Regions from separate parts of the Streptomyces sp. BL1 genome, predicted to be linked through region 2. Evidence: riboswitches for the same ligand, from Rfam matches in the RefSeq annotation. Region 2 holds a riboswitch; the other holds the start of a gene.
The links. A riboswitch is a leader RNA that binds a small molecule or an ion and turns the genes downstream of it on or off. The one in region 2 is predicted to bind glycine.

Region 1: linked by a shared signal. The riboswitch ahead of gcvT (glycine cleavage system aminomethyltransferase GcvT) and the one ahead of AC3AGO_RS33010 (trimeric intracellular cation channel family protein) in region 2 are both predicted to bind glycine.

Annotation. Positions count from the first base shown of each region.
Region 1 covers NZ_JBXYWZ010000002.1:2,754,027-2,759,502, forward strand. The annotation lists gene AC3AGO_RS12050 (enhanced serine sensitivity protein SseB C-terminal domain-containing protein) at 1-111, opposite strand, end outside; gene AC3AGO_RS12055 (enhanced serine sensitivity protein SseB) at 248-1,024, opposite strand; gene AC3AGO_RS12060 (AAA family ATPase) at 1,144-1,845, opposite strand; glycine riboswitch at 2,082-2,185, shown strand; gene gcvT (glycine cleavage system aminomethyltransferase GcvT) at 2,349-3,509, shown strand; gene gcvH (glycine cleavage system protein GcvH) at 3,622-4,002, shown strand; gene glyA (serine hydroxymethyltransferase) at 4,090-5,367, shown strand; gene AC3AGO_RS12080 (L-serine ammonia-lyase) at 5,462-5,476, shown strand, end outside.
Region 2 covers NZ_JBXYWZ010000002.1:7,517,073-7,522,548, forward strand. The annotation lists gene AC3AGO_RS32990 (DMT family transporter) at 1-851, opposite strand, end outside; gene AC3AGO_RS32995 (DUF6011 domain-containing protein) at 1,066-1,275, shown strand; gene AC3AGO_RS33000 (DUF952 domain-containing protein) at 1,293-1,643, opposite strand; gene AC3AGO_RS33005 (hypothetical protein) at 1,806-1,973, opposite strand; gene AC3AGO_RS33010 (trimeric intracellular cation channel family protein) at 2,369-2,983, opposite strand; glycine riboswitch at 3,161-3,265, opposite strand; glycine riboswitch at 3,267-3,360, opposite strand; gene AC3AGO_RS33015 (ABC transporter permease) at 3,389-4,663, opposite strand; gene AC3AGO_RS33020 (FMN-dependent NADH-azoreductase) at 4,813-5,476, opposite strand, start outside.

The DNA of each region.
Region 1 (5,476 bases), 4.8 Mb from region 2:
GAGCATCCACACCTCTGCCCCGGTGAGCGCGTTCAGCAGTGCCTCGTAGGTGTCGAACCGGCCGGGCGACACCTGCTGCAGCAGCTGCTCGACGCTTCCTCCCGCGCTCACGTAGCCGCCCTTCTTCTGCTTCGCTCACCATGCGCCCGCACTCGCGTACGGACGCGCCCCGTCATCTCTCCAGCTTAAGAGCCCGGTACGACACGTCGCCGCCGACTCGGCGCTTCCGTTTCGGCCGGTACGCCCGTCAGGTGTGCTCGCGCGAGTAGAACGGGCGTACGCAGTGCCGCATCCAGTCCGCCACCGGATCCCGGGACGCGTCCAACAGCACCATCTGGACGGGCCACTTGACGGCCACCCTGCCCAGCGCCCGCCCCAGCGCGTCGTGCGCGGCCTGCCGGGCCTCGGGGTCGAGGAGGTCGAGTTCGACCCCGATGAACAGCGCAGGGGGATCGCCCTCGCTGCTGGCGAGGGCACGCCGCGCGGTGCGTACGGGACCCAGCACGGCGAGTTCGCCGGCCACCGCGGCGAGGAACTCCCCGGGCTCCTCCTGCCAGTCCGGTTCGAAGAGCCGCACCCGCGCACCGCGGGCCACGCCCCACGCGGCCTGCTCGTCGGGGGTGTTCTTGCACAGCTCCGCCACCACCTCGGGCGGCAGCGGGATGCCGACGGCGCCCTCCGGGTTCACCGCGATCCCGACCTGCGGGGGCAGACCGCGCGCGAACTCCCGCGCGGGCGCGATGCTGAAGTCCATGTGGGAGCCGACCACCTGGAGGAACTGCTGCTCGGAGCTGAAGACGGGGACGTACGCCGCGCCGCCCAGTTCGATCGTCGGCAGGTCCAGATTCGGGCTCTGCGGACCGCCGCCTTCGGGCAGCGGCACCCAGAGGCTGCTGCGGCCGAGCACCTCCAGCAGCCGGCCGCCCGCGGAGGAGACGGCGAGTGAGGCCGCGAGGGCCTCTTCCAGCTCGTTGCCGGGCCAGCCTCCGCCGTGGCCTGGGCCGAAGTCCTGCGGGATGCTCATGCGGCCACCCTAATCGGAGGCGTTTCCGGCCCTGTTGGCCGGTCCTCGCCCCGGGCGCGGGGTGCCCCGCGCCCGGCCCTCATGCGCAGACGCCGGCCCTCATGCGCAGACGCCGGCCCTCATTCGAAGGTGATGGCCGCCAGCGAGGCCGCGGCCTCCCGGTCCAGCAGCGTCACCGAGGTGACGCCCGACGGCAGTGTCCCCTCCTCGGCGGCCGTCACCAGGCGGGCGACGGCGCGCCGGTGACGTACGAAGGCGTAGCCGGACACCCCGCGCCCCCGCGCCGCCTGCCCCTCCAGGGCGAGGCCGGGCGGCACGTCGAGGAGCACCAGATGCAGGCCCCCACCCCGGCGCCGGGTGTCCCGCGCCACCCAGTTGCGCACCCAGCTCTGCGTACCGCAGTCGTGCACGACGACACTCGCGCCGGAGGTCAACGCGCCCCGGAGACCGGCGAAATGGGCAATCCTGACAAAGGGCCGGTACAGCCCGTACGGCATCCAGCGCGGCATTCCGCGGTCCCAGCGCTCGCGCACGTCCTGGGAGTCGATGCGGCGCACCGTGTCGCCGAGCGCTACCGCGCGCCGCATCAGCGTCGACTTGCCGCTGCCGGGCAGTCCGGAGACCACGACCCGGTCACCGGCGGCGAACCGCAGGGTGCCGCCCGGCGCGGTGCCGCGCAGGTCCCGTTCCTCCACGGCGGGCGCGGGCGCGGGAACCGGCGCGCACCGCTGCGCGGGCACGGCCGTGCCCGCTCCGGCGCCCGTGCCGTTTCCCGTCACCGTCGCGCTCACCGCGACGTACGCGCTGCGCAGGCTTGCCACCCGATCGCCCTCCCCGGCTCGGACCGCTCGTCGCGGCTTTCCCCGAGAGTGTCAAGGAACGGTAATGCGATTCAAGGCGCGGCGGGTCCGGGACATGTGTCCGTACACACCCGTGACATGCGGCCGTCCGCTCCGGGCGGACCTGCCGCGAAGTGCTGTGGAATGCCGTACGGCCGGGGGGACCGCAGACGGCGCGAACGTGCCATGATGTGCACGCCAACTCCATACCGGCCGATTGAGCCCGCGCGGGAGAGTCCCCGTCCTGAAGAAGAAGGACGTGGGCGCCGAAGGAGCAAGTTCCTCCCTTGAATCTCTCAGGCCCCGATACCGCGCAGGGTGAGGCAGATCTGAAAAGCGGGCCGCCGCCGCTGCGAGCTGCAGAGGCGCCGGCTCCACCCAAGGTGCAAGCTCCGTTCCGAAGCTCACGGGACACGGGCGAACCTCTCAGGTTCCGATGACAGATGGGGAGGACACTCACGTCCCCCATGACCGGGAGCCTGATCATGAGCGAAAATCCGCCCGCCCCTCGCAGGACGGCCCTCGACGCGACACATCGCGCGCTCGGCGCGACGATGACCGACTTCGCGGGCTGGGACATGCCGCTGCGGTACGGCAGCGAGCGTGACGAGCACAACGCCGTGCGCAGCCGCGCGGGCCTGTTCGACCTCTCCCACATGGGCGAGATCACCATCACGGGCGCGCAGGCCGCCGAGCTGCTCGACTACGCGCTCATCGGCAATCTCTCCAAGCTCGCCGTGGGCCGCGCCCGTTACACGATGATCTGTGACGAGAACGGCGGCATCCTCGACGACCTGATCGTCTACCGCACCGGTGAGCAGACCTTCATGGTCGTCGCGAACGCCGCCAACTCCCAGGTGGTGCTGGACGCGCTCACCGAACGCTCGGCCGGCTTCGCGGGCGCGGAGGTGCGGGACGACCGGGACGCGTACGCGCTGATCGCCGTCCAGGGCCCGGAGGCCGCCGGGATCCTTCAAGGCAAGCACAGCCTGAAGGGGCTGACCGACGCGGACCTGGAGGGCCTGAAGTACTACGCGGGCCTGCCCGGCACCGTCGCGGGCAAGGACGCGCTGATCGCCCGTACCGGATACACCGGCGAGGACGGCTTCGAGCTCTTCGTCGCCCCCGCCGACGCCGTCGCCGTGTGGGAGGCGGTGACCGCGGCCGGCGAGGGCGCGGGCCTCACCCCGTGCGGGCTGAGCTGCCGGGACACGCTGCGGCTCGAAGCGGGCATGCCGCTGTACGGACACGAACTGTCCACCGCCACCACCCCGTTCGACGCGGGGCTCGGCCGGACGGTGAAGTTCGAGAAGGAGACCAACGGCGGCCGTTTCGTGGGCCGCGAACCACTGGAGGCCGCCGCCGAGCGTGCCGAGAAGGCACCGCCGCGGAAGCTGGTCGGCCTGATCGCCGAGGGCCGCCGCGTCCCCCGCGCCGGTTACCCGGTGGTGTCGGCCGGTGACGGTACGGTCATCGGCGAGGTCACCTCCGGTGCCCCGTCCCCCACCCTGGGCAAGCCGATCGCGATCGCATACGTGGACGCGGCCCGTGCGGAGCCCGGGACGGAGGGCGTCGCCGTGGACATCCGGGGCAGCCACGAGCCGTACGAAGTGGTGGCCCTCCCCTTCTACAAGAGGCAGCGCTGAGCCCCGCGGAGCATCACCCGGCGTCTAAACCTCCCGGCCACGGACTGTGGGTCTCATCCCACCTGACCTGACCGTTTTCCTTTGCACACCTCTCATCCAGGAGAATCGCACCATGAGCAACCCCCAGCAGCTGCGCTACAGCAAGGAGCACGAGTGGCTGTCGGACGCCGCGGACGGCGTCTCGACGGTCGGCATCACGTCCCACGCCGCCGACGCGCTCGGCGACGTGGTCTTCGTCCAGCTCCCTGAGGTAGGCGACTCGGTGACCGCGGGCGAGCCCTGCGGCGAGCTGGAGTCCACCAAGTCGGTCAGCGACCTGTACGCACCGGTCACCGGTGAGGTCACCGAGACCAACCAGGACGTGGTGGACGACCCGGCGCTGGTGAACTCCGCCCCCTTCGAGGGCGGTTGGCTGTTCAAGGTGAAGGTCACCGACGAGCCGGACGACCTGCTGTCCGCCGACGAGTACACCGCCTTCGCCAAGGGAGCCTGAGCCGCCCGAGGCCGGGAACCCAGGCTGTACGCCTACTGCTCTGCCCGTCACTACCGCGCCGTGACGCGCGCCATCAGGGATGGATCCATGTCGCTTCTGAACAGCTCTCTCCACGAGGTGGACCCGGACGTCGCCGCCGCCGTCGACTCCGAACTCCACCGTCAGCAGTCCACCCTCGAGATGATCGCCTCGGAGAACTTCGCCCCGGTCGCCTCCATGGAGGCCCAGGGCTCGGTTCTCACGAACAAGTACGCCGAGGGCTACCCCGGCCGCCGCTACTACGGCGGCTGTGAGTACGTCGACGTCGTCGAGGACATCGCCCGTGACCGGATCAAGGCGCTGTTCGGCGCCGAGGCCGCGAACGTCCAGCCGCACTCCGGTGCGCAGGCCAACGCGGCGGCGATGTTCGCCCTGCTCAAGCCGGGCGACACCATCATGGGTCTGGATCTGGCCCACGGTGGCCACCTCACCCACGGCATGAAGATCAACTTCTCCGGCAAGCTCTACAACGTCGTCGCCTACAAGGTCGACGAGCAGACCAGCCAGGTCGACATGGACGAGGTCGAGCGGCTGGCCAAGGAGCACCGCCCGCAGATGATCATCGCCGGCTGGTCCGCGTACCCGCGTCAGCTGGACTTCGCCGCCTTCCGCCGCATCGCGGACGAGGTCGGCGCGTACCTGATGGTCGACATGGCGCACTTCGCCGGTCTCGTCGCGGCCGGGCTGCACCCCTCGCCCGTGCCGTACGCGGACGTGGTCACCACCACGACCCACAAGACCCTCGGCGGCCCGCGCGGCGGTGTGATCCTCTCCAAGCAGGAGTACGCCAAGAAGATCAACTCGGCGGTCTTCCCCGGCCAGCAGGGCGGCCCGCTGGAGCACGTGATCGCCGCCAAGGCGGTCTCCTTCAAGATCGCGGCGAGCGACGACTTCAAGGACCGCCAGCAGCGCACGCTGGACGGCGCGCGCATCCTCGCCGAGCGGCTGCTCCAGGACGACACCGTCGGCGCCGGCGTCAACGTGCTGTCCGGCGGCACCGACGTCCACCTGGTCCTCGTCGACCTGCGCAACAGCGAGCTCGACGGCCAGCAGGCCGAGGACCGGCTCCACGAGGTCGGCATCACCGTCAACAGGAACGCGGTCCCGAACGACCCGCGCCCGCCGATGGTCACCTCGGGTCTGCGCATCGGCACCCCGGCGCTGGCCACCCGCGGCTTCAAGGCCGAGGACTTCCGCGAGGTCGCGGACATCATCGCCGAGGCACTGCTGCCGTCCTTCGACGAGGCCAAGGCCAAGTCGCTGTCGGCGCGGGTCTCCGCGCTGGCGGAGAAGCATCCGCTCTACCCCGGGCTGAACAAGAAGTAGGCCGGGACCGACCGTGAAGGGGTGCCCCGCCTGCCCGTGCGGGGCACCCCTTCGGTCCCCGTAACACCCCTTCCGGACGCAGGAGTCCGCCACCATGGCCATTTCCGTC
Region 2 (5,476 bases):
CCACCCGTGCTCTGCGATGCCAGCAGCACCAGCCCGGCCGCGGCGGCCGCGCCTGCCGCGGCCGCGCCCAGCTGACCGGCCAGACCGTAGCGGAAGCCCTCGTTCAGCATCAGGATGCCGACCGCCGCCGCCATGACGGGATTGACCACCGTCATGGTGGCGAGCGGCGCGGTCAGCCCGGCGCCGCGGAACGAGGCCTGCGCCGTGGCGAGCCCGGTCGTCGCCAGCGCCGCCGTCACCACGAGCAGGAACACGATCTGGAGCGCCGAGGCCTGCTGCCAGTCGTCGGCGACGGACTTCACGTACACGGAAGCAGTGCCGTACGCGATACCCGCCGCCACGGCCAGCGCCGCCGACCGCAGCCGCGCCGTACGCCGCCCCAGGAACACGCCCGCCGTCACCAGCAGGGCCAGCCCGCCCGCCACGGCGGCCGCCAGGACCAGCTGCTGCAGCACGCTGAGTGTCCGCGAGGTGGCCGAGGCGTCGCCCACCAGCATCAGGATGACCGCGAGCCCGGCCGAGGTCAGCAGGATGCCGCGCCAGCCGGCGGCGGTTACGGGACGTTTCACGAACACGGCGGCCATCGGCGCCGCGAGCACGAGGGTCAGCACACCGAGCGGCTGGACGACGGTCAGCGGGCCCAGGCCCAGCGCCGCCACGTGCAGCAGCGCGCCGAACCCCTGCATCGCGGCCGCCAGCCACCAGCGGCCGGACGCCAGCAGCGCACGCATGCGCGCATGGCGGCCTTCCACGGTGACGGTGGCGGCGAGCCGCTCCTGGATGATCGCCGCGGCGGCGTAGCACACCGCCGATATCAGCGACAGCAGGATGGCCGCGACCAGTGGATTCATGGCCGGCTCCGGTGAAGGGTGGGCGTCCCGTTCATACCTCCAACGATGACTCTCCGACCGGGTCGGTGTCGTCGTCTGCCAGGTCCGGTTTTCCGTACCGCCGGGGGAGTACTCCTCCTCACGGCCTACAACTGACAGTGGACACCCGCTGTAGCCGGGCTCGGACACCCGACGGGCGGGAGTCGCGGAGGCCCGCGGATGGTATATCCGTCCCATGACCGAATCCGCCGAGCCGGAGCCCCTTCCGGACAGTCACCCCGTGCAAGGCCGGCGCGTCCTGTGCCGCATGTGCGGGCAGCCGCTGCGCGACCGGGCCTCCCGCCTGTGGGGCCTTGGGCCCGACTGCCGGCACAAGCTCGCGCTGCGCAGCGCGCCGGTGCCGCCGTTGCACGAAGTCGACCAGGACACGTTGCCGGGGGTGTGAGGGGGCGCTCGGTCCGCTCAGTGGCTCGGGGACTCCGCCTCGGTCCACGATTCCACGGCGACGACCGCGTCCACGGGCAGCGGGCCGTAGATGTGCGGGAAGGTCTCGTCGGCGCCGGGGACCGGGGGCTCGTGGCGTACGGGGACTGTCAGGCGTTCGCTGTCGATGACGAGGACGACGAGCTCCCCGGCGGCGGGGGTGCCCGCGCCGTACAGCATCTCGGCGACACGGGGGAGTTGATGCCGCGCCGAGCCGTGGATGAAGCCGACCTCCTCCAGCGTCCGGCCGCGGGCCGACATCTCGTACGTACCAGTCTCGCGCGCTGCCTCCCACAGGGAGCGCTCGGTGAGGTGCAGAATTTCGGTCATGAACAGACCCTAGGCGGTGCGGTGTTCGACGGTGCCGGATTCGCCGGGGCGCGGTGGAGCCGGGTCGTCACCGGCAGGCGACTGCCCCGGCCGGTGCGGCAAACGCGGTCCGGGCGGGGCAGTCGGCGGTGACGGTCATGAGTGCCGGGTATCCGTGCGGCGTCAGACGGAGGCCCATGCGTAGATCATCCTGGGGGGTGCGTCGGCCCCGGAGCAGGTGTCTTCCTCGTCCTGCGTCTTCTTTTTGCCGAGGGCGGTGATCAGCTGGGCGATTCCGGCGACAAGGGCGCCCAGGCCGCCCAGAAATGTACCGATCGATTCGAGAGTCATGGTGCATCTCCAGCCTGCGGGCCGGACGCGTGTCGGGGACCTGCGCTCTATGCGGGGAGCGTCGGCGGCGACTGTCGCGGGGAACCGGCCATTCCCACGGCGACTCGCGCGAAGGGGTATTCCGGCGGCACCGGGAAGGACGCCGCACACCGTGCTGCACTCATCGTCCAACGCATGTCCGGCCTCCTTTCGCCCAGTTGACAGCCGCCAAGCCCACAAGCGCCCAGACGGCAACTCATGCACCTGAGTTGATGGGCCGTCACTTTACCGGCATTCCACCGCCCAGCAATACCCCCGAACGAGTGGAATGCTGTCATCGTTGGCTGGAATCAGTCGAACTCCCCTTTGTGGGCAAGGGGATGAGAACCGTACGGAGGGGCCGGGTGCCTCTGCCGTCAGGCGGGGGAGCGGTGCAGGCCGGGGAGGCGGAGGCCGTACCGGATGGCGAGCGTGCGCAGCAGGAACACCAGCGCCGCGGAGGTGATCGTCGTGGCGGTGGAGGGGACGCCGAGGCTGTCGAGGGCGAGGCAGCAGGCCGCGCCGGCCGCCGCGGCCGTGGCGTAGAAGTCCTCGCGGAGCAGCAGCGGAGGGCTCTCCCCGCACAGCAGGTCCCGCACGATCTCGCCCGTGACGCCGGTCAGCACCGCCAGGATGATCACCGCGGGCGGGGTGACGCCGGCCTCCAGGGCCGCCCGTGCGCCGATCACGGTGACCACCGCGAGTCCGAGGGCGTCGACCAACAGCAGGGTGCGGTGCGGGAATCGGCGCCGGGCCGGATAGAGACTCGTCAGCACCGCGACGCCGGCGATGACGGCCAGCAGGACCCAGTCGTGCGTCCAGTAGAGCGGGCGGCGGTCCAACAGAACATCCCGCAGGGTGCCGCCGGATATCGACGCGGCGAATGCGAGCACCAGTCCGCCGAAGAAGTCCATCTTCGCCTCGTGTGCCGCCAGTACGCCGCTGGCGGCGAATGCGGCGATGCCCACGAGATACAGCACATGCAAGATCACGGCAGCAATCCCCTCAGTTCGCCGGGCAGTTGGCGACGGAAAAGGGAAGAGCTGCCGGAACGGGGCAGCGGGCAGGGGTGAGCACGGGGCGCACGGGGACTCCATTTCGCGAACGGGTATGCCGGACGGCGCGGCGCATTCCGTGCACGTGGAGTGTGCGGGCATGCGGCGCGCGGACTTTCCCGCTCTGTCATGAAGCCTGAGAGTTTCACCGCCTGGCCTGGCGGTTTGCCCCGTGGGCGGGCACCTGCGGAGAGTCCGCGGTGCCGCTTTTCAGAGGTGCCTTTCCTGCGCGGTAACCGGCCTGAGAGATTCCGGGAGGGTTGCTCCTTCGGCATCACCGCCGCGAAAGGGCGTGATTCTCCCGCACAGGGTCAACGGCCTGTCTGCTGTTGTGCCGTTACGCTAACACGGCTCGACGTCCACTCCGCGCGCCGATGGATTCCCCGCCGGATTCCCGTACGCGTACCGTGCGACGTATCCGTGCGCGTCCCCTCGTACGTCTCCGCTCGGAATGTCAGCGCGCCCCCTCAACTCGCCCGGACCGGCCGGAGGTTGTCTCTTCCCCGGGTGGCGGTGCCGCCAGGTCCAGAACACGGCGCAGGACAGAACGGCCCAGCCGGCGAGTACGAGGACGGGACGCGGCGACTGATGGCCGGGGAAGTAGACCGCGGAGCTGAGAGCCTCGACCGTCGCGCCCTGCGGAAGCCGGCAGCCGAGCGCCGCCAGCGGCCGGGGCAGCAGTCCCGTGGGGACGGAGCCGCCGCAGGACGGGGCGCCCAGCAGCACGACCAGCCCGTACGTCGGGAGCAGCGCCCATCTCTTCAGCAGGACGCTGAACATCGTGAACAGCATGCCGGACGCGAACATCGCCAGGGACAGCAGCAGCCACGGGATGAGGAACGGCATGGTGAGGACGTCCAGCCACCAGTCCGCGACCGCGTAGATGCACAGCCCGCCCAGGACGGCGAAGCCGGCCGTGAAGCCGATGCGCCCGCCGGGCGTGAGGCCGTCGGCGTGCGCCGACAGCTGGCCGGCGCCCAGGAAACCCACCATCACGGCGGCGAACGTCATATAGAAGAGTGCGATCCCCTTCGGGTCCGTCTTCTGCGGCGGATGGGTGTCGCGGACCCGCACCCGCACGCCGGCTTCCTCCGCCGCCCGCGGCGCCGCCTTGCTCAGCACTTCGGCGACCGAGGCACCGGACGCGCCCGACACGTCCAGCTCCACCGGGGCGTTCTGATCTGCCGGCGTGTGCGGTCCGGTCCGCGCCTCCGGACCGGCGTGACCGCGTACGACGGCGTAGACCTCGCGCTCGCTGACCTTCCGTGCGGCTGCGGCGTCGTTCCCGTACCGGTGAGGTGCGAGCGAGGCGTGCAGCTCTCCGTCGAGAGCCTTCAGGAAACGCTGTTCGTCGGGGGAGTCGTCGACGAGGGCGACGGGCAGCATGCGCGGTTCGGGCTTGGCCATCACGTACGAGTACGTACCGGCGAGCAGCCCGGCGACGGCTGCGATGAGGAACATCAGCACCGTGGCGGGGTACATCGGTGAGTGCCGGAACGCCCGCCACCGCTCACCCGGTGTGCGCTTCCCGTGTCCCTGCCGCCCCAAGCCATCGCCCGCGGGCGCGACTTCCTCGCACATGCCGTCCCGGTCGGGGCGGGGGAACGGCGCGGTCATGCACACTTCCTCGGCGCTGTCGGCACTTGCTCCAGGGGCGACGGGGCGCACTGTGCGCCGCGCCATCCTGCAAGGGAGCCAGAGACCCGCGGCGCGGCGGTAGGGACTTCCGGCCCGTCCGGGGAGGGCAGTTCAGCCCTGCCGCCCGGTCAGCTCGGTTGGCGGGTCGTTCGGAGTGCCAGGTCTCTGACCGCGTCCTGGGCCGACGCCAGGGAGACCGCGGCCATGTCGCGAAAGGGCGCGAGAGCCGGGATGTCTTCCGCGCGTGTCATCTCGGCGTGCACGACGTGCAGTTCGTCCTCGGGGACGCCGAGCGCACTGAAGTACGCGCGGAGGTACGGGATCTGGAAGTCGAACGGTTCCCGGGGCGTGCCCGGGCCGTAGGCGCCGCCGCGTGCCGCGACCAGCACGATCCGCGTACCGGACAACAGGCTCTCCCCGGTGTGCGGGTCGGTGAACGCGCCGGGGAAGGACACCCGCTCGATCCACGCCTTCAGGGCGGCGGGGACCGAGAAGTTGTACATCGGCACGCCGAGCAGCACGGTCTCCGCTTCCAGCAGTTCGGTGACGTACGGCAGTGTCAGCGCCCACTCCCGCGCCTCGGACGCGCTCTCGGCCAGTGCCGCCACCTCGGCGAGCGGCACACCGCCCTGCCGCTCCACGCGTTCCCCGAGGGAGATCAGCCCCGGCCCCACAGGGGGCACGGGGCCGGCGGCCAGATCCCGGTACCGGTAGCCGGCTGAGCCGTGCCGCTCCCGCCACGTTTCGGCGAACAGTTCTGTCAGCTGTCTGGTGGCGGAACGGTGCGAGGGG